Regions from separate parts of the Enterobacter huaxiensis genome, predicted to be linked through region 3. Evidence: predicted binding sites of a transcription regulator. Region 3 holds the regulator's gene; each other region holds the start of a gene.
What was found. Region 3 encodes CRP, which controls carbon source genes, mostly activating them, when cyclic AMP is high. Its sites were predicted from a motif close to ATGTGANNNNNNTCACAT; they were not measured.
Positions count from the first base shown of each region.

Region 1 (4,114 bases), 2.1 Mb from region 3:
ACTGCAGGTCGATCAGCATGCTGGCGGTCAGTTCATTTTCCGGATCGTAGAACGCACGCAGGCGCGGATCCAGAATGCCTTCCGGCAGTTCGTCGTCTTCGGTCAGCGGGAACCATTTCTCATTCGGATAGTGAACGAATGGGCCATTAGCAATGGTTTCACCCAGCCAGAAGTCGGCGAAGAAATAGTTGGTCGACAGACGTTCAAAGTACTCACCCAGCGCAGAGGCCAGTGCCGCTTTTTTGGTTGCGCCTTTACCGTTGGTAAAGCAAAGCGCACAGTCTTTATCGCGAATATGCACGGACCAGACGTGAGGCACCGGGTTCAGCCAGGAGGCTTCTTCGATATTAAAGCCCAGGTCGGTCAGTTTCTGCTGGAAGCGAGCGATGGAATCTTCCAGAGCGGCGTCTTTGCCGGGGATAAACGTTTGTGTCATGGCGTTCACTTTTATCGTACGTAAAGCGCGCAATGATACGGGTTTTGCGTGACGGGTGCTATCTTCGGCGAAAATAAATGGCTGGGCTATGCTTAGTGGCAGTAACTGACTGTTAAGGCATAGAAAAATGAAAGCATTTGATCTCCAACGGATGGCGTTTGATAAAGTCCCCCCTGAATTTTTAGGCGAAGTGGCGTTGCGTAGCCTGTATACCTTCGTTTTGGTCTTCCTTTTCCTCAAAATTACCGGGCGCCGTGGCGTTCGGCAGATGTCGCTTTTCGAAGTGTTGATCATCCTGACGCTGGGGTCGGCGGCGGGGGACGTTGCGTTTTACGATGATGTGCCGATGGTGCCGGTGTTTATCGTTTTTGTCTCACTGGCATTGCTGTACCGGCTGGTGATGTGGCTAATGTCGAAAAGCGAAAAACTGGAAGATCTTCTTGAAGGGAAGCCGGTGGTGATCGTGGAGGACGGACAGCTTGCCTGGCAGAATGTAAAAAGTGCCAACATGACCGAGTTTGAGTTCTTTATGGAGCTGCGCCTGAGCAGCGTGGAACAGCTGGGGCAGGTGCGGCTGGCGATTATGGAAACCAATGGGCAAATCAGCGTCTATTACTACGCTGACGACGATGTTAAGCCAGGACTGTGTATCCTGCCGGATATGTTGATTGAGCGGTTTCGGGTCGTACCGGAAACCGGGGAGTATGCCTGTATAAAATGCAGCCATGTCGTGGGGATGCATGCGGGCGATCATCAATTATGCCCTCGCTGTAAGAATCCAGAATGGACGAAGGTAAGCCGGGCCAAACGTATTACCTGACAGCCATTTTGTCGGTTTTGAGACAGCGAGATGGCAGATTGTTTTGTGTGACGACGGACACATTTTGCCGGCCATAAGTTTTAGACATTGCGGCGCGTGTCACTGAATGATAAAACCGATATCCACAGTTATAACTTATGGCTTTTAGCGTGGTGAGGGGAAATGGCTCAAGTCTTTAATTTCAGTTCAGGTCCGGCAATGTTACCGGCAGATGTACTCAAACAGGCTCAGCAGGAGCTGTGTGACTGGAACGGTCTGGGTACGTCGGTGATGGAAATCAGCCACCGTGGTAAAGAATTTATTCAGGTGGCGGAAGAGGCAGAAAAGGATTTTCGCGATCTGCTGAACATTCCCTCGAACTACAAAGTATTGTTCTGCCACGGCGGGGGGCGCGGTCAGTTCGCCGGTATCCCGTTGAACCTGCTCGGTGATAAAACCACCGCTGACTACGTTGATGCGGGCTACTGGGCTGCCAGCGCGGTTAAAGAAGCACATAAATATTGCTCACCAAACGTTATCGACGCCAAAGTGACCGTTGACGGTCTGCGTGCCGTGAAGCCGATGAGCGAGTGGCAGCTTTCTGATAACGCCGCGTATCTCCACTACTGCCCGAACGAAACTATCGACGGTATCGCCATTCACGAAGAGCCAGGTTTTGGCGAGAACGTCGTTGTGACGGCGGATCTCTCGTCTACCATTCTGTCCACGCCGCTGGACGTCAGCCGTTACGGCGTAATCTACGCCGGTGCGCAGAAAAATATCGGCCCGGCTGGCCTGACTATCGTCATTGTGCGCGAAGATCTGTTGGGTAAAGCCCATAAGTCTTGCCCGTCAATCCTTGATTACACGGTACTTAACGATAACGACTCTATGTTTAACACCCCGCCGACGTTTGCCTGGTATCTTTCCGGCCTGGTGTTCAAGTGGCTGAAACAAAACGGCGGTGTGGCGCAGATGGACAAGGTCAATCAGCAAAAAGCGGACCTGCTGTACGGCGTAATTGATAAGAGTGATTTCTACCGCAACGACGTAGCGAAAGCTAACCGTTCGCGCATGAACGTGCCGTTCCAGCTGGCAGACAGCAGCCTGGATAAAGTCTTCCTGGAAGCGTCGTTCGCCGCTGGCCTGCACGCGCTGAAAGGCCACCGCGTGGTGGGGGGCATGCGTGCTTCCATCTATAACGCCATGCCGCTTGAAGGCGTTAAGATGTTGACCGATTTCATGATCGACTTCGAACGTCGCCACGGTTAATCGCGCTGTTTTTCACCCCCGCAGCCGCTGCTGCGGGGTTTTTATTATGTTGAGTTGAGAGTTTAGTTTTCATGGAATCCCTGACGTTACAACCTATCGCGCGGGTAGATGGCACCATTAATCTGCCTGGTTCAAAAAGTGTCTCGAACCGCGCTCTGCTGCTGGCAGCTCTGGCAAACGGCACCACCGTCCTCACAAACCTGCTGGACAGCGATGACGTTCGCCATATGCTCAATGCGCTGAAAGCGTTGGGAGTTCACTACACGCTGTCTGCTGACCGTACCCGTTGTGAAGTGATCGGCAACGGCGGTGCATTACAGTGCGCAGAAGCGCTTGAGCTGTTCCTGGGCAACGCGGGTACCGCGATGCGTCCGCTGGCGGCGGCCCTGTGCCTGGGAAGCAATAACATCGTGCTGACCGGCGAACCGCGTATGAAAGAGCGCCCGATTGGTCATCTGGTGGACGCCCTTCGTCAGGGCGGCGCGCAGATTGACTATCTGGAGCAGGAAAACTATCCGCCGCTGCGTCTGCGCGGCGGCTTTACCGGCGGCAGCGTTGAGGTTGACGGCAGCGTCTCCAGTCAGTTCCTGACCGCACTGCTGATGACCGCACCGCTGGCACCGCAGGATACGGTTATCAGCATCAAGGGCGATCTGGTTTCCAAACCGTACATTGATATCACGCTGCACCTGATGAAAACCTTCGGCGTTGAGGTGGAAAACCAGTCTTATCAGCGCTTCGTGGTGCGCGGGGCGCAGCAGTACCAGTCTCCGGGCAGCTACCTGGTTGAAGGTGATGCGTCATCCGCATCCTACTTTCTGGCCGCAGGGGCGATTAAAGGCGGCACGGTAAAAGTGACCGGTATTGGCCGTAACAGCGTGCAGGGCGACATCCGTTTTGCGGACGTGCTGGAAAAAATGGGCGCGGTTGTGACCTGGGGCGATGACTTCATCTCCTGTACGCACGGTGAGCTGAATGCCATTGATATGGACATGAACCATATCCCGGATGCGGCGATGACCATCGCCACGGCGGCGCTGTTTGCTAAAGGCACCACCACGCTGCGTAATATCTACAACTGGCGCGTGAAAGAGACGGACCGTCTGTTCGCAATGGCGACCGAGCTGCGCAAAGTGGGTGCAGAGGTAGAAGAGGGCGAAGATTATATTCGCGTGACTCCGCCGGCAAAACTGCAGTTTGCGGAAATCGGAACCTACAACGATCACCGTATGGCAATGTGCTTCTCGCTGGTGGCGCTGTCGGATACGCCTGTAACCATTCTTGACCCGAAATGTACGGCGAAAACCTTCCCGGACTACTTCGAGCAGCTGGCGCGCATTAGCACGCCGGCCTGATAACATCATGCCGCATCATCGGGTGCGGCATTTCCTTACGCTTCCTGACGATCATTCCCGCCCATTTCTTCTACACTCTGCTTCAATCATTTCGTAATTTGCACGCAAAGGTAACAGTTGCGTACGTTGATGCGTATAATGCGCGGCGTTCATGTTAACGGTATGCCTTAATTAAGGAGAAAAAGATGACGGCAGTTGCCCCGGTAATCACCATTGATGGGCCTAGTGGCGCAGGGAAAGGTACCCTGTGTA
Region 1 covers NZ_CP043342.1:3,146,535-3,150,648, reverse strand. The annotation lists gene ycaO (30S ribosomal protein S12 methylthiotransferase accessory factor YcaO) at 1-436, opposite strand, end outside; gene D5067_RS15105 (DUF421 domain-containing protein) at 564-1,256, shown strand; gene serC (3-phosphoserine/phosphohydroxythreonine transaminase) at 1,419-2,507, shown strand; gene aroA (3-phosphoshikimate 1-carboxyvinyltransferase) at 2,579-3,862, shown strand; gene cmk ((d)CMP kinase) at 4,048-4,114, shown strand, end outside.
Region 1: a site for CRP is predicted at 1,302-1,319, ahead of serC (3-phosphoserine/phosphohydroxythreonine transaminase). Genes of this name have one in related genera too.

Region 2 (4,114 bases), 1.3 Mb from region 3:
ATCCCGCCCCACTCGAACATCCCCAGGTTACCCGGGAAGACCAGCGTGCCCTGCTCAGACGGCGGCGTGAAGATGCCTTCATAGCGCAGCTGGTGGAACATCACGCGGCACACCAGCTGGTCAAACATGGTGGCACCCCACATGTCTGCACCGCTGAGGTCTTTCTTCGGACGGAAGCTCAGGTCAGAGAACGGCTGCGTTTTGCTGACGTAATCGCCTTTAGCCGCACCCTGCGGAACCGGTTTTTCCGGCGCAGGCACAACCAGCTTGCCGTTGCTGCGATCCAGCACGAAGATGTTCCCGGTTTTCGCCGGGGCGTAAATTACCGGAACGGTTTTACCGTCAACGGTAATGTCCGCCAGCGTCGGCTGGGACGGCATATCCATATCCCACAGATCGTGGTGAACGGTCTGGTAGCTCCACGCCAGCTTGCCGGTGGTCGCGTTCAGCGCCACGATCGCGCTCGCGTAACGCTCCTGCTCCGGCGTGCGGTTACCGCCCCAGATATCCGGGGTGGTGACACCCATCGGCAGGTAGACCAGGTCCAGCTTCGCGTCATACGCGGCCGGTGCCCAGGAGTTTGGCGAGTTAAAGGTAAAGGTGTGCTCGTCCGATGGGATCGCGTTTGGATCTTTCGCGCCCGGGTCGAAGGCCCACAGCAGTTTACCGGTATTTACGTCGAAACCGCGGATAACGCCGGAGGTTTCACGCGTGGAGAAGTTGTCCGTTACCGAACCGGCAATCACGATGGTTTTATCGGTAATGATTGGCGGTGAGGTTGGCTCATACAGGCCCGGCGTAGTGTCCGGCATGTTGGTCTGCAGGTTCAGGACACCTTTGTTGGCAAAGGTTTCGCACAGCTTGCCCGTTTCGGCGTTAATTGCGAACAGGCGTCCATCGTTGACCGGCAGCATAATGCGGCGAGGGCAGTCGGCGATGACTTCCGGGCTGGCATTATCGGCGCGCGCTTCATGGTAAGACACGCCGCGGCAGGTCACGTGCTGGAAGGACGGATTAGAATTCAGCTGCGGATCGAAGTGCCATTTCTCTTTACCGGTGGCCGCGTCGAGCGCGAACAGACGCTGGTGCGCCGTACACAGGTAAAGCATGTCGCCCACTTTAATCGGCGTCACTTCGTTGGTCAGTTCGCCCGGATCGTTCGGCATTTTCAGGTCGCCGGTACGGAATACCCAGGCTTCTTTCAGGTTCTTCACGTTGTCCGCGTTGATCTGCTTCAGCGGAGAGTAGCGTTGACCTTCCTGGTTACGACCATAGGCAGGCCAGTCGCCGTCCGCAACCTGCGAGATCGCGGCAGCAGGCGTTGATTCCGCGTTCAGCGTACCGTTGATTTCCTGTGGGTCGTTAAAACCGGCCCAGGTCAGGATGCCGCCGGTAATCAGCAGCGCAACGACCAGACCGGCTACAGCACCGCTGGACGGCACAATCAGGCGACGCCAGACGAACGGCAGGATCAGCCAGATACCAAAGAAGACCAGGATGTCACTGCGCGGCGTCAGTGCCCAGAAGTCGAACCCGACTTCCCAGACGCCCCAGATCATGGTGGCGAGGAGTAATGCGGCATACAGCCACAGTGCAGATTGTTTCCTACGCAACAGCAGGACGGTTACGGCAACCATAACCAGACCCGCAATCGGGTAGTACCAGGAGCCGCCTAAAGCGACCAGCCAGACGCCACCGATTAACAGATACAGCGCGCAGAAGGCTGCGAACGCTGCTGTTAATGTCACCAGTAGACGCGGCTGTTTAGAGTTTGTTTCAGCCATAGAAAGTGTACTCGTCAGTTTTTGTTAATAATTTGCTAGCAACTAATTATAGGTATTAACAAGTGTGATCGGAATCACAAAATTTGCTTTTATAACTCATACGCCAGGCTTGTCTATTTGCTGGTATAATGGCGGGCTTGCGTATCGATGCCGGAAATATACTCCCCTGCATTGAGAGATTTTCATTAAAATCATATGGTTAGTAATATGAAACATACTGTTGAAGTGATGATCCCGGAAGCCGAGATCAAAGCGCGTATCGCCGAACTGGGTCATCAAATCACCGAACATTACAAGGACAGCGGCAGCGAAATGGTGCTGGTGGGTCTTTTACGTGGCTCTTTCATGTTCATGGCTGACCTGTGCCGTGAAGTGCAGGTGTCCCATGAGGTCGATTTTATGACCGCCTCCAGCTACGGCAGCGGCATGTCCACAACCCGTGATGTGAAAATCCTGAAAGATCTGGATGAAGATATTCGTGGCAAAGATGTGTTGATCGTTGAAGACATCATCGACTCCGGCAACACGCTCTCTAAGGTGCGCGAGATCCTGAGCCTGCGTCAGCCTAAATCGCTGGCGATCTGTACGCTGCTGGATAAACCTGAGCGCCGTGAAGTGCAGGTGCCGGTTGAGTTTGTTGGCTTCTCTATTCCGGACGAATTCGTCGTCGGTTATGGCATCGACTACGCGCAGCGCTATCGCCATCTGCCGTATGTTGGCAAGGTTGTGATTCTCGACGAGTAAAACGTATTGGGTGCGGTCTGATGCCCTCACCCCGTCCCTCTCCTACAGGGAGAGGGAGAAAATCCCCGGCTTTGTTTATTTATGGTTCACATGCTTAAGCTTGAGGTTGGCAATCCCCGATCGGTAACGCTGCTCCAGCGTTTCGCGGTTGGTGGCGGTCACTTCCAGGTTGCGCAGCAGGCCATCGTGAATACCGTACGCCCAGCCGTGGATGGAAACCTTCTGCCCACGTTTCCAGGCTGACTGCATAATCGTCGAGTGGCCCAGGTTATAAACCTGCTCCATTACGTTCAGCTCGCACAGGGTGTCGAGACGGCGCTCCTGCGGCATCTCGCCCAGCAGTGAGCTATGTTTGAACCAGATATCGCGGATGTGCAGCAGCCAGTTATCGATTAACCCCAGTTCGGTATTTTCGATCGCCGCCTGCACGCCGCCGCAGCCGTAGTGGCCGCAAATAATGATGTGCTCGACTTCCAGCACGTCAACAGCATACTGAACGACAGAAAGGCAGTTAAGATCGGTGTGAATGACGAGGTTGGCAACGTTACGGTGAACAAAGAGTTCGCCAGGTTCGAGGCCGGTCAGGCGCTCTGCCGGTACGCGGCTATCGGAACATCCAATCCATAGAAAGCGCGGGTTCTGCGCTTGCGACAGCTTCCCGAAAAATCCGGGGTCTTCTTCAACCAGCATCTTTGACCATAGTGCATTGTTGCTGATGAGTGTATCTATGTCATTCATGGACGTTAACGGCCTGTAACCAAGTAATTGCGTTGCGCTACTATAGGGTAACCCGACTTTTAATGAAACCACACAACGTGTGTCAGAACTATAGGTAAGTTAAATTCATGGCGATTGCACTGGAGCTTGAGCAGCTTAAAAAAACCTATCCGGGCGGCGTTCAGGCGCTGCGCGGAATAGATCTTAAGGTCGAAGCGGGAGATTTCTATGCGCTTCTGGGACCGAACGGGGCGGGGAAATCCACCACTATCGGGATCATCAGCTCGCTGGTGAACAAAACATCCGGCCGGGTGAGCGTGTTTGGTTACGATCTGCAAAAGGACGTGGTCAACGCCAAGCGCCAGCTGGGGCTGGTACCGCAGGAATTCAATTTTAACCCGTTCGAGACGGTGCAGCAGATTGTCGTCAATCAGGCTGGCTACTACGGCGTTGAACGTAAAGAGGCGCTTGAGCGCAGCGAAAAGTACCTTAAGCAGCTCGATCTGTGGGAAAAGCGTAACGAACGTGCGCGCATGTTGTCCGGTGGGATGAAGCGCCGCCTGATGATTGCCCGAGCGCTGATGCACGAGCCAAAGCTGCTTATCCTCGATGAACCGACCGCGGGCGTGGATATTGAACTGCGCCGCTCCATGTGGGGCTTCCTGAAGGATCTGAACGATAAAGGCACCACCATTATTCTGACTACGCACTACCTCGAAGAGGCGGAAATGCTGTGCCGCAACATCGGCATCATCCAGCACGGCGAGCTGGTGGAAAACACCTCGATGAAAGATCTGCTCTCCAAGCTGAAATCAGAAACCTTTATTCTCGACCTCGCGGCGAAAAGCCCGCTGCCGAAGCTGGAAGGG
Region 2 covers NZ_CP043342.1:3,956,629-3,960,742, reverse strand. The annotation lists gene D5067_RS18920 (glucose/quinate/shikimate family membrane-bound PQQ-dependent dehydrogenase) at 1-1,784, opposite strand, end outside; gene hpt (hypoxanthine phosphoribosyltransferase) at 1,992-2,528, shown strand; gene can (carbonate dehydratase) at 2,604-3,266, opposite strand; gene D5067_RS18905 (ABC transporter ATP-binding protein) at 3,374-4,114, shown strand, end outside.
Region 2: a site for CRP is predicted at 1,847-1,864, ahead of hpt (hypoxanthine phosphoribosyltransferase). Genes of this name have one in related genera too.

Region 3 (4,114 bases):
GGACGGTAAAAAATGATTATCCCCTGGCAGGATCTGTCTCCCGAAACGCTCGATAATCTGATTGAAAGCTTTGTATTACGTGAAGGCACCGATTATGGTGAACAAGAGCGTTCGCTTGAACAAAAGGTCAGCGATGTTAAGCGCCAGCTGAAAAGCGGCGACGTGGTGCTGGTGTGGTCCGAACTGCATGAGACGGTCAATATCATGCCCCGCAACGCGTTTCACGGCTGATCTGTAAACCTTTCCAGTCAGGGAGTTGCTATGTCTGCCAGACATCCGGTTATTGCCGTAACGGGCTCAAGCGGTGCGGGTACTACCACCACCAGCCTCGCTTTTCGCAAGATCTTCGCACAGCTGAATCTCCGGGCGGCAGAGGTGGAGGGCGACAGCTTTCACCGCTACACGCGCCCTGAAATGGACATGGCCATCCGCAAGGCGCGCGACCTGGGCAAACACATCAGCTATTTTGGGCCCGATGCCAATGATTTCGGGCTGTTAGAGCAAACCTTCCGCGAATACGGGCAGAGCGGTACCGGGCAGTCCCGCAAGTATCTGCACACCTACGACGAAGCGGTTCCCTGGAACCAGGTGCCGGGAACGTTTACCCCGTGGCAGCCGCTGCCGGAACCGACCGACGTGCTGTTTTATGAAGGGCTGCACGGCGGCGTGGTGACGCCCCATCACGACGTGGCGCGCCACGTGGATCTGCTGGTCGGCGTCGTGCCGATCGTGAACCTGGAGTGGATCCAGAAGCTGACGCGAGATATTAGCGAGCGCGGCCACTCGCGCGAGGCGGTGATGGACTCGGTGGTTCGCTCAATGGAGGATTACATTAACTTCCTGACGCCGCAGTTTTCCCGTACCCATATCAACTTCCAGCGCGTGCCGACGGTGGACACCTCTAATCCGTTTGCGGCGAAAACCATCCCGTCTCTGGATGAGAGCTTTGTGGTAATCCACTTCCGCAACCTCGAAGGCATTGATTACCCCTGGCTGCTGGCGATGCTGCAGGGCTCGTTCATTTCGCACATGAATACGCTGGTGGTGCCGGGGGGAAAAATGGGGCTGGCGATGGAGCTGATCATGACGCCGCTGGTGCAGCGGCTGATGGAAGGGAAGCAGATCGCGTGAGTTGTTTTGCCCGGTGGCGCTGCGCTTACCGGGCCTACGGTCATGCTTTTGCAGGGCGGGTCAGCGAAGCGCCACGCGCCAAAAGATTAGGCCTCGATCACCTCATACGAATGGGTGATGTTTACCGCTTTCTCCAGCATGAGCGCCACGGAGCAGTATTTCTCCGCAGACAGATCAACCGCGCGCGAAACCGCCGCGTCCTTCAGCTCTTTGCCGGTGACGATAAAGTGCAGATTAATGTGCGTGAACAGGCGTGGCGCCTCTTCGCGACGTTCTGACGTCAGCTTCACTTCGCAATCGGTTACGTCGTGACGGCCTTTTTGCAGAATCGACACCACGTCGATTGCGCTGCAGCCACCCGCCGCCATCAGCACCATTTCCATCGGGCTTGGCGCTTTGTCGCCGGAGTTACCGTCCATCAAAATCTGGTGTCCGGAAGCTGACTCGCCCAGGAACGTTAAACCTTCTACCCATTTCACACGCGCTTGCATATTCATTAACTCCAACGTTGCATTTTTGGTGACAGATTACGCGTGCGTTACAATTCTCGCAACGGAAGGCGACCTGCATCATGCTGAAGCGAGACACCAGGAGACACGCGGCAAAAGCTATGCTAAAACACTCTGGATGCTACAGTAATACATTGACGTTACACATGTATGCAGAGGACATCAAACTTTACTGGCTGCGAAACGTTACGACAGCCGACTTCCCAGGGTATGGGTAAGAATTCGATTGCAACCCCAGAGTCCGGATGCATCTTATGGCTCTGGTGACAGCTTATAACAGAGGATAACAGCGCATGGTGCTTGGCAAACCGCAAACAGACCCTACTCTCGAATGGTTCTTGTCTCATTGCCACATTCATAAGTACCCATCAAAGAGCACGCTGATTCACCAGGGTGAAAAAGCGGAAACGTTGTATTACATCGTTAAAGGCTCGGTGGCAGTGCTGATCAAAGATGAAGAAGGGAAAGAGATGATCCTTTCTTATCTGAACCAGGGCGATTTCATCGGTGAACTGGGCCTGTTTGAAGAGGGCCAGGAACGTAGCGCCTGGGTTCGTGCAAAGACAGCATGTGAAGTGGCTGAAATTTCTTACAAGAAATTCCGTCAGCTGATTCAGGTAAACCCTGACATCCTGATGCGTCTTTCTTCGCAGATGGCGCGCCGTCTGCAGGTGACATCCGAGAAAGTGGGTAACCTCGCATTCCTGGACGTTACCGGCCGTATTGCACAGACCCTGTTGAACCTGGCAAAACAGCCAGACGCGATGACCCACCCGGACGGCATGCAAATTAAAATTACGCGTCAGGAAATTGGTCAGATCGTCGGCTGCTCCCGCGAAACCGTGGGCCGTATCCTGAAAATGCTGGAAGACCAGAACCTGATCTCCGCCCACGGTAAAACCATCGTGGTCTACGGAACCCGTTAATTCGGTTAAACGGCGTGCCATCGCAAGGTGTCACGCCGTTTTTGTCTCTATTCCCCATGTGGCGCAGGCTGATCTATCACCCGGAAGTTAACTACGCACTGCGACAAACGTTGGTGTTGTGCCTTCCCGTGGCCGTCGGCCTGATCCTCGGACATCTTCAGCAAGGCCTGCTGTTTTCCCTCGTTCCCGCCTGCTGCAACATCGCCGGTCTGGACACGCCGCATAAACGCTTTTTTAAACGCCTGATTATCGGTGGCTGCCTGTTCGCCGGCTGTAGCCTCGCCGTACAGCTCCTGCTCGCCCGCGATATTCCGCTGCCGCTGATCCTGACCGTGCTGGCGATGACGCTGGGCGTGACGGCGGAGATCAGTTCGCTTCACGCTCGCCTGCTGCCCGCCTCGCTGATCGCCGCCATCTTCACCCTTAGCCTCGCCGGCAACATGCCGGTGTGGGAACCGCTGCTCATCTACGCCCTCGGCACGCTGTGGTACGGGCTGTTTAACTGGTTCTGGTTCTGGCTATGGCGGGAGCAGCCGCTGCGTGAATCCCTTAGCCTGCTCTACGTGCAGCTTGCCGACTACTGCGAAGCAAAGTATACCCTGCTCACCCAGCACACCGACCCGGAGAAATCGTTGCCGCCTCTGCTCGCCCGTCAGCAAAAGGTGGTCGATTTAATCAGCCAGTGCTATCAGCAGCTACACATGCTTGCCGCCAATAAAAACCATGGCTATAAGCGGCTGCTGCGCACCTTCCAGGTGGGGCTGGACCTGCAGGAGCACATCTCCGTAAGCCTGCATCATCCGGAGGAGGTGCAAAAGCTGGTCGAGCGCAGCCACGCCGAAGCGGTGATCCGCTGGAATGCCCAGACGGTATCGGCGCGTCTGCGCGTGCTGGCTGATGATATTCTCTATCACCGCTACCCCACGCGCTTCAACATGGAAAAACAGCTCGGCGCGCTGGAGAAAATCGCCCGTCAGCACCCGGAAAACCCGGTCGGCCAGTTTGCCGCCTGGCACTTTAGCCGCATCGCGCGCGTGCTGCGTACCCAGCGGCCGCTTTACCCGCGTGACCTGATGGCCGATAAGCAAAAACGCCTGCCGCTGCTGCCCGCGCTTAAAAGCTATCTGTCACTGAAATCTGCCGCGCTGCGTAACGCCGCGCGGATAAGCGTGATGCTGAGCGTCGCCAGCCTGATGGGCATGGCGCTGCACCTGCCGAAGCCCTACTGGATCTTAATGACCGTGCTGCTCGTGACGCAAAACGGCTACGGCGCCACGCGGGTGCGCATTTTCCACCGGGCTGGCGGAACCTTAGCCGGACTGATTATTGCCGGCGCCACGCTGCACTTCCACGTGCCGGAAGGCTATACGCTGGTGGGGATGCTGGCGATCACGATGATGAGCTATTTGATTATCCGCAAAAACTACGGCTGGGCGACGGTGGGCTTTACGGTCACGGCGGTGTACACCCTGCAGCTGCTCACGCTCAACGGCGATCAATTCATTATTGCCCGCCTGGTCGATACCCTGATTGGCTGCCTGATTGCCT
Region 3 covers NZ_CP043342.1:394,208-398,321, reverse strand. The annotation lists gene D5067_RS01850 (hydrolase) at 1-16, shown strand, start outside; gene D5067_RS01845 (YheU family protein) at 13-231, shown strand; gene D5067_RS01840 (phosphoribulokinase) at 262-1,131, shown strand; gene D5067_RS01835 (OsmC family protein) at 1,218-1,622, opposite strand; gene crp (cAMP-activated global transcriptional regulator CRP) at 1,934-2,566, shown strand; gene D5067_RS01825 (YccS/YhfK family putative transporter) at 2,623-4,114, shown strand, end outside.

Region 4 (4,114 bases), 1.2 Mb from region 3:
AAAGTGTGAGCAAATTAACGCTTATTATTTTGACTGGATCACCCGCGCAATATCCGCGGACGTCTGCAGCGTGCGGATCTCCTGGAATAATCCTAGCGCTTCGCTATATTCCTTTCGCAAATAGCTGAGCCACTGCTTAATACGCGCAACATGATATAAACCGGTGTCGCCCTGCTTTTCCAGACGGCTGTATTTTTGCAGCAGCGTTACCACGTCAGCCCACGGCATGCGCGGTTCGTTATATTTCACCACCCGGCTGAGGTTTGGCACGTTCAGCGCGCCGCGACCAATCATCACCGCATCGCACCCGGTCTCTTTCATGCAGGCCTGCGCGCTGTCGTAATCCCAGATTTCGCCGTTGGCGATAACCGGAATGGTGAGCCGCTTGCGGATCTCGCCGATTGCCTGCCAGTTGATACGCTCGGCTTTATAGCCGTCTTCCTTAGTACGTCCGTGCACCACCAGCTCGGTGGCGCCGGCCTGCTGCACCGCATCGGCAATTTCAAACTGCCGCGCGTCGCTGTCCCAGCCCAGGCGCACTTTGACCGTGACCGGCAGATGCGGCGGTACGGCTTCACGCATCGCCTTCGCGCCGCGGTAGATAAGTTCCGGATCTTTCAGCAGCGTTGCCCCGCCGCCGCTGCCGTTCACCATTTTCGACGGGCAGCCGCAGTTGAGATCGACGCCGTAAGAACCCAGCTCAACGGCGCGGGCGGCGTTTTCCGCCAGCCATTCAGGGTACTGGCCCAGCAGCTGGATGCGCACCAGCGTGCCGGAGGAGGTTCGGCTCTGGTTATGCAGCTCCGGGCAGAGCCTGTAAAACGATTTTACCGGCAACAGCATATCGACCACGCGCAAAAACTCCGTCACGCAGAGATCGTAGTCGTTTACCTCGGTCAGAAGCTCGCGCACGAGGGAGTCGAGCACGCCTTCCATTGGGGCCAGTAAAACACGCATTCAGAGTACCTGTGAAAAAAGACGCGCTATAGTAGCCGCTCTCCAGGTAGGTTGAAAGCCCGGCGGTTAATTCGGCAGCGTCTCGTCCGGGCGCAGCGTCAGGACTTCGTAGCCGTCGGCGGTGACGGCGATAGTATGCTCCCACTGCGCGGACAGTTTTTTATCGCGGGTGACCACCGTCCAGCCGTCTTTTTTAGTTTTGATGCGGCTGTCGCCCTGGTTGACCATCGGCTCAATGGTAAACACCATGCCTTCCTTCAGTACCGCACCTTCGCCGGGCCTACCGTAGTGCAGCACCTGCGGCTCCTCGTGCATCTCTTTGCCCACGCCGTGGCCGCAATACTCGCGCACCACGCTGTAGCCGTTGCTTTCAACATGTGACTGAATGGCGTGGCCGATGTCTCCCAGCGTCGCGCCGGGCTTCACCGCCTCGATCCCTTTCCACATGGCTTCGTAGGTTTTCTTCACCAGCCTGCGCGCCAGCGGCGAGACGTCGCCAATGAGATACATTTTACTGGAATCGGCTATCAGGCCGTCTTTCTCAAGGGTGATATCCACGTTCACGATGGAACCGGACTTCAGGTGCTCCGACTCTTTGGGAATGCCGTGGCACACCACCTCGTTGACGGAGGTATTCAGCACGTACGGAAAATCATATTGTCCTTTGCTGGCCGGGCGGGAACGCAGCGTATTGACGATAAAATCCTCCACACGGTTGTTAATCGCCATGGTGGTGACCCCGGGGGCAATAAATCCGTCTAACATGGTAAAGACGGAGGCTAACAGCTCGCCGGCATGGCGTTGTCTGGCCAGCTCGTCGGCGGTTTTAATGATGATAGACGGCATGAGGCGCTCCTGCGTCGAGATGCATAATCAATTGATTCATATATAAAACAAATACTGGCATGTAAAACGAAGCCTGTCCATTTGGGGAAATGCCCAACGTTCCATTCAGGAATGTCTGGTATGCTCAAAATTCATGATGTGATCCGTGGCACATTTCTGGGTTTAATTGTATGATGAATGCGTTTCATCAAGGACTTTCACCATGAGCAAATCACTAAACACCGTCTGGCAATATCTGCGCGCATTCGTCCTGATTTACGCCTGCCTGTACGCCGGGATCTTTATCGCCTCGCTGCTGCCGATCGTCATTCCCGGCAGCATTATCGGCATGCTGATCCTGTTCGTGCTGCTGGCGCTGCAGGTTCTGCCCGCGAAGTGGGTCAACCCCGGCTGCTTCGTCCTTATCCGCTATATGGCGCTGCTGTTCGTGCCCATCGGCGTCGGGGTCATGCAGTACTACGACGTGCTCAAAGCGCAGTTCGGCCCGATCGTTGTCTCCTGCGCGGTCAGTACGCTGGTGGTTTTCCTGGTGGTGAGCTGGAGTTCGCATATTGTGCATGGCGAACGCAAAGTGGTCGGGGAGAAAACAAAAAAATGATGGCCAATATCTGGTGGTCGCTGCCGTTAACCCTGGTGGTGTTCTTTGCCGCGCGTAAACTCGCAATTCGTTTCAAAATGCCGTTGCTCAACCCGCTGCTGGTGGCGATGGTGGTGATTATTCCTTTCCTGCTCCTTACCGGCATTCCCTACGAACGCTATTTCGCCGGGAGCAAAATTTTAAACGACCTGCTGCAGCCTGCCGTTGTGGCGCTGGCGTTTCCTTTATATGAACAGCTGCACCAGATCCGCGCCCGCTGGAAGTCCATCATTACCATTTGCTTTATCGGTAGCCTGGTGGCGATGGTTACCGGAACCTCGGTGGCGCTGCTGATGGGCGCGTCGCCGCAAATTGCGGCGTCTATCCTGCCGAAGTCCGTTACCACGCCTATCGCAATGGCCGTGGGCGGCAGCATCGGCGGTATTCCGGCCATCAGCGCCATGTGCGTGATCTTCGTCGGTATCCTGGGCGCGGTATTTGGCCATACCCTGCTGAATCTGATGAAGATCCGCACCAAAGCCGCACGCGGTCTGGCCATGGGCACGGCATCACACGCGCTGGGCACCGCGCGCTGCGCAGAGGTGGATTATCAGGAAGGGGCGTTTAGCTCGCTGGCGCTGGTGATCTGCGGGATTATCACCTCCCTGATCGCGCCGTTTGTGTTCCCGATTATTCTGGCGGTGATGGGCTAAAATTTGCGATGCGTCGCGCAAATTTCATTTTGTTTTCATAAGTTGCATACATAATGAGAAGTGGATCACATATAAAGCCCCATCGGCTCCGTACACTACCGATCCATTAACCTTTATGAGGCACACGCCATGCATCCACGTTTTCAAACTGCTTTCGCCCAGCTCGCAGAGAATTTGCAATCAGCCCTGGCTCCGGTTCTGGCGGATGCACATTTCCCCGCCCTGCTGACGGCGGAGCAGGTCGCGACGCTTAAACAGGCAGCGGGACTGGACGAAGACGCGCTGGCTTTCGCACTCCTGCCGCTGGCCGCCTCCTGCGCCCGCGCAGATCTCTCCCACTTTAACGTCGGTGCGATTGCACGCGGCGTAAGCGGAACCTGGTACTTCGGTGGAAACATGGAGTTCCTGGGTGCGACGATGCAGCAAACCGTCCACGCCGAGCAGAGCGCCATCAGCCACGCCTGGCTGCGCGGTGAAAAAGCGCTGAGCGCCATCACCGTTAACTACACCCCGTGCGGCCACTGCCGCCAGTTTATGAACGAGCTGAACAGCGGCCTGCAGCTGCGCATCAATCTGCCGGGCCGCGAGCCGCACACGCTGGGCGACTATCTGCCGGATGCCTTCGGCCCGAAAGATCTTGAGATCAAAACGCTGCTGATGGACGCGCAGGACCACGGTTTCGCCCTGTCCGGCGATGACCTGAGCCAGGCCGCTATCACCGCCGCCAACCAGAGCCACACGCCGTACAGCAAATCACCGAGCGGCGTGGCGCTGCAGTGCCGCGATGGCCGCATCTTCACCGGCAGCTATGCGGAGAACGCCGCGTTCAACCCGACGCTCCCGCCGCTGCAGGGCGCACTCAACCTGCTGAGCCTGAACGGCTACGACTATCCTGATATCCAACGCGCAATTTTGGCCGAAAAAGCCGATGCACCGCTGATCCAGTGGGACGCTACCGCCGCCACGCTGAAAGCGCTGGGCTGCACGACAATTGACCGCGTGCTGCTTGCCTGACCTTCCG
Region 4 covers NZ_CP043342.1:1,598,490-1,602,603, reverse strand. The annotation lists gene dusC (tRNA dihydrouridine(16) synthase DusC) at 25-957, opposite strand; gene map (type I methionyl aminopeptidase) at 1,024-1,803, opposite strand; gene D5067_RS07660 (CidA/LrgA family protein) at 2,006-2,401, shown strand; gene D5067_RS07655 (CidB/LrgB family autolysis modulator) at 2,398-3,093, shown strand; gene cdd (cytidine deaminase) at 3,223-4,107, shown strand.
Region 4: a site for CRP is predicted at 1,940-1,957, ahead of D5067_RS07660 (CidA/LrgA family protein). Genes of this name have one in related genera too.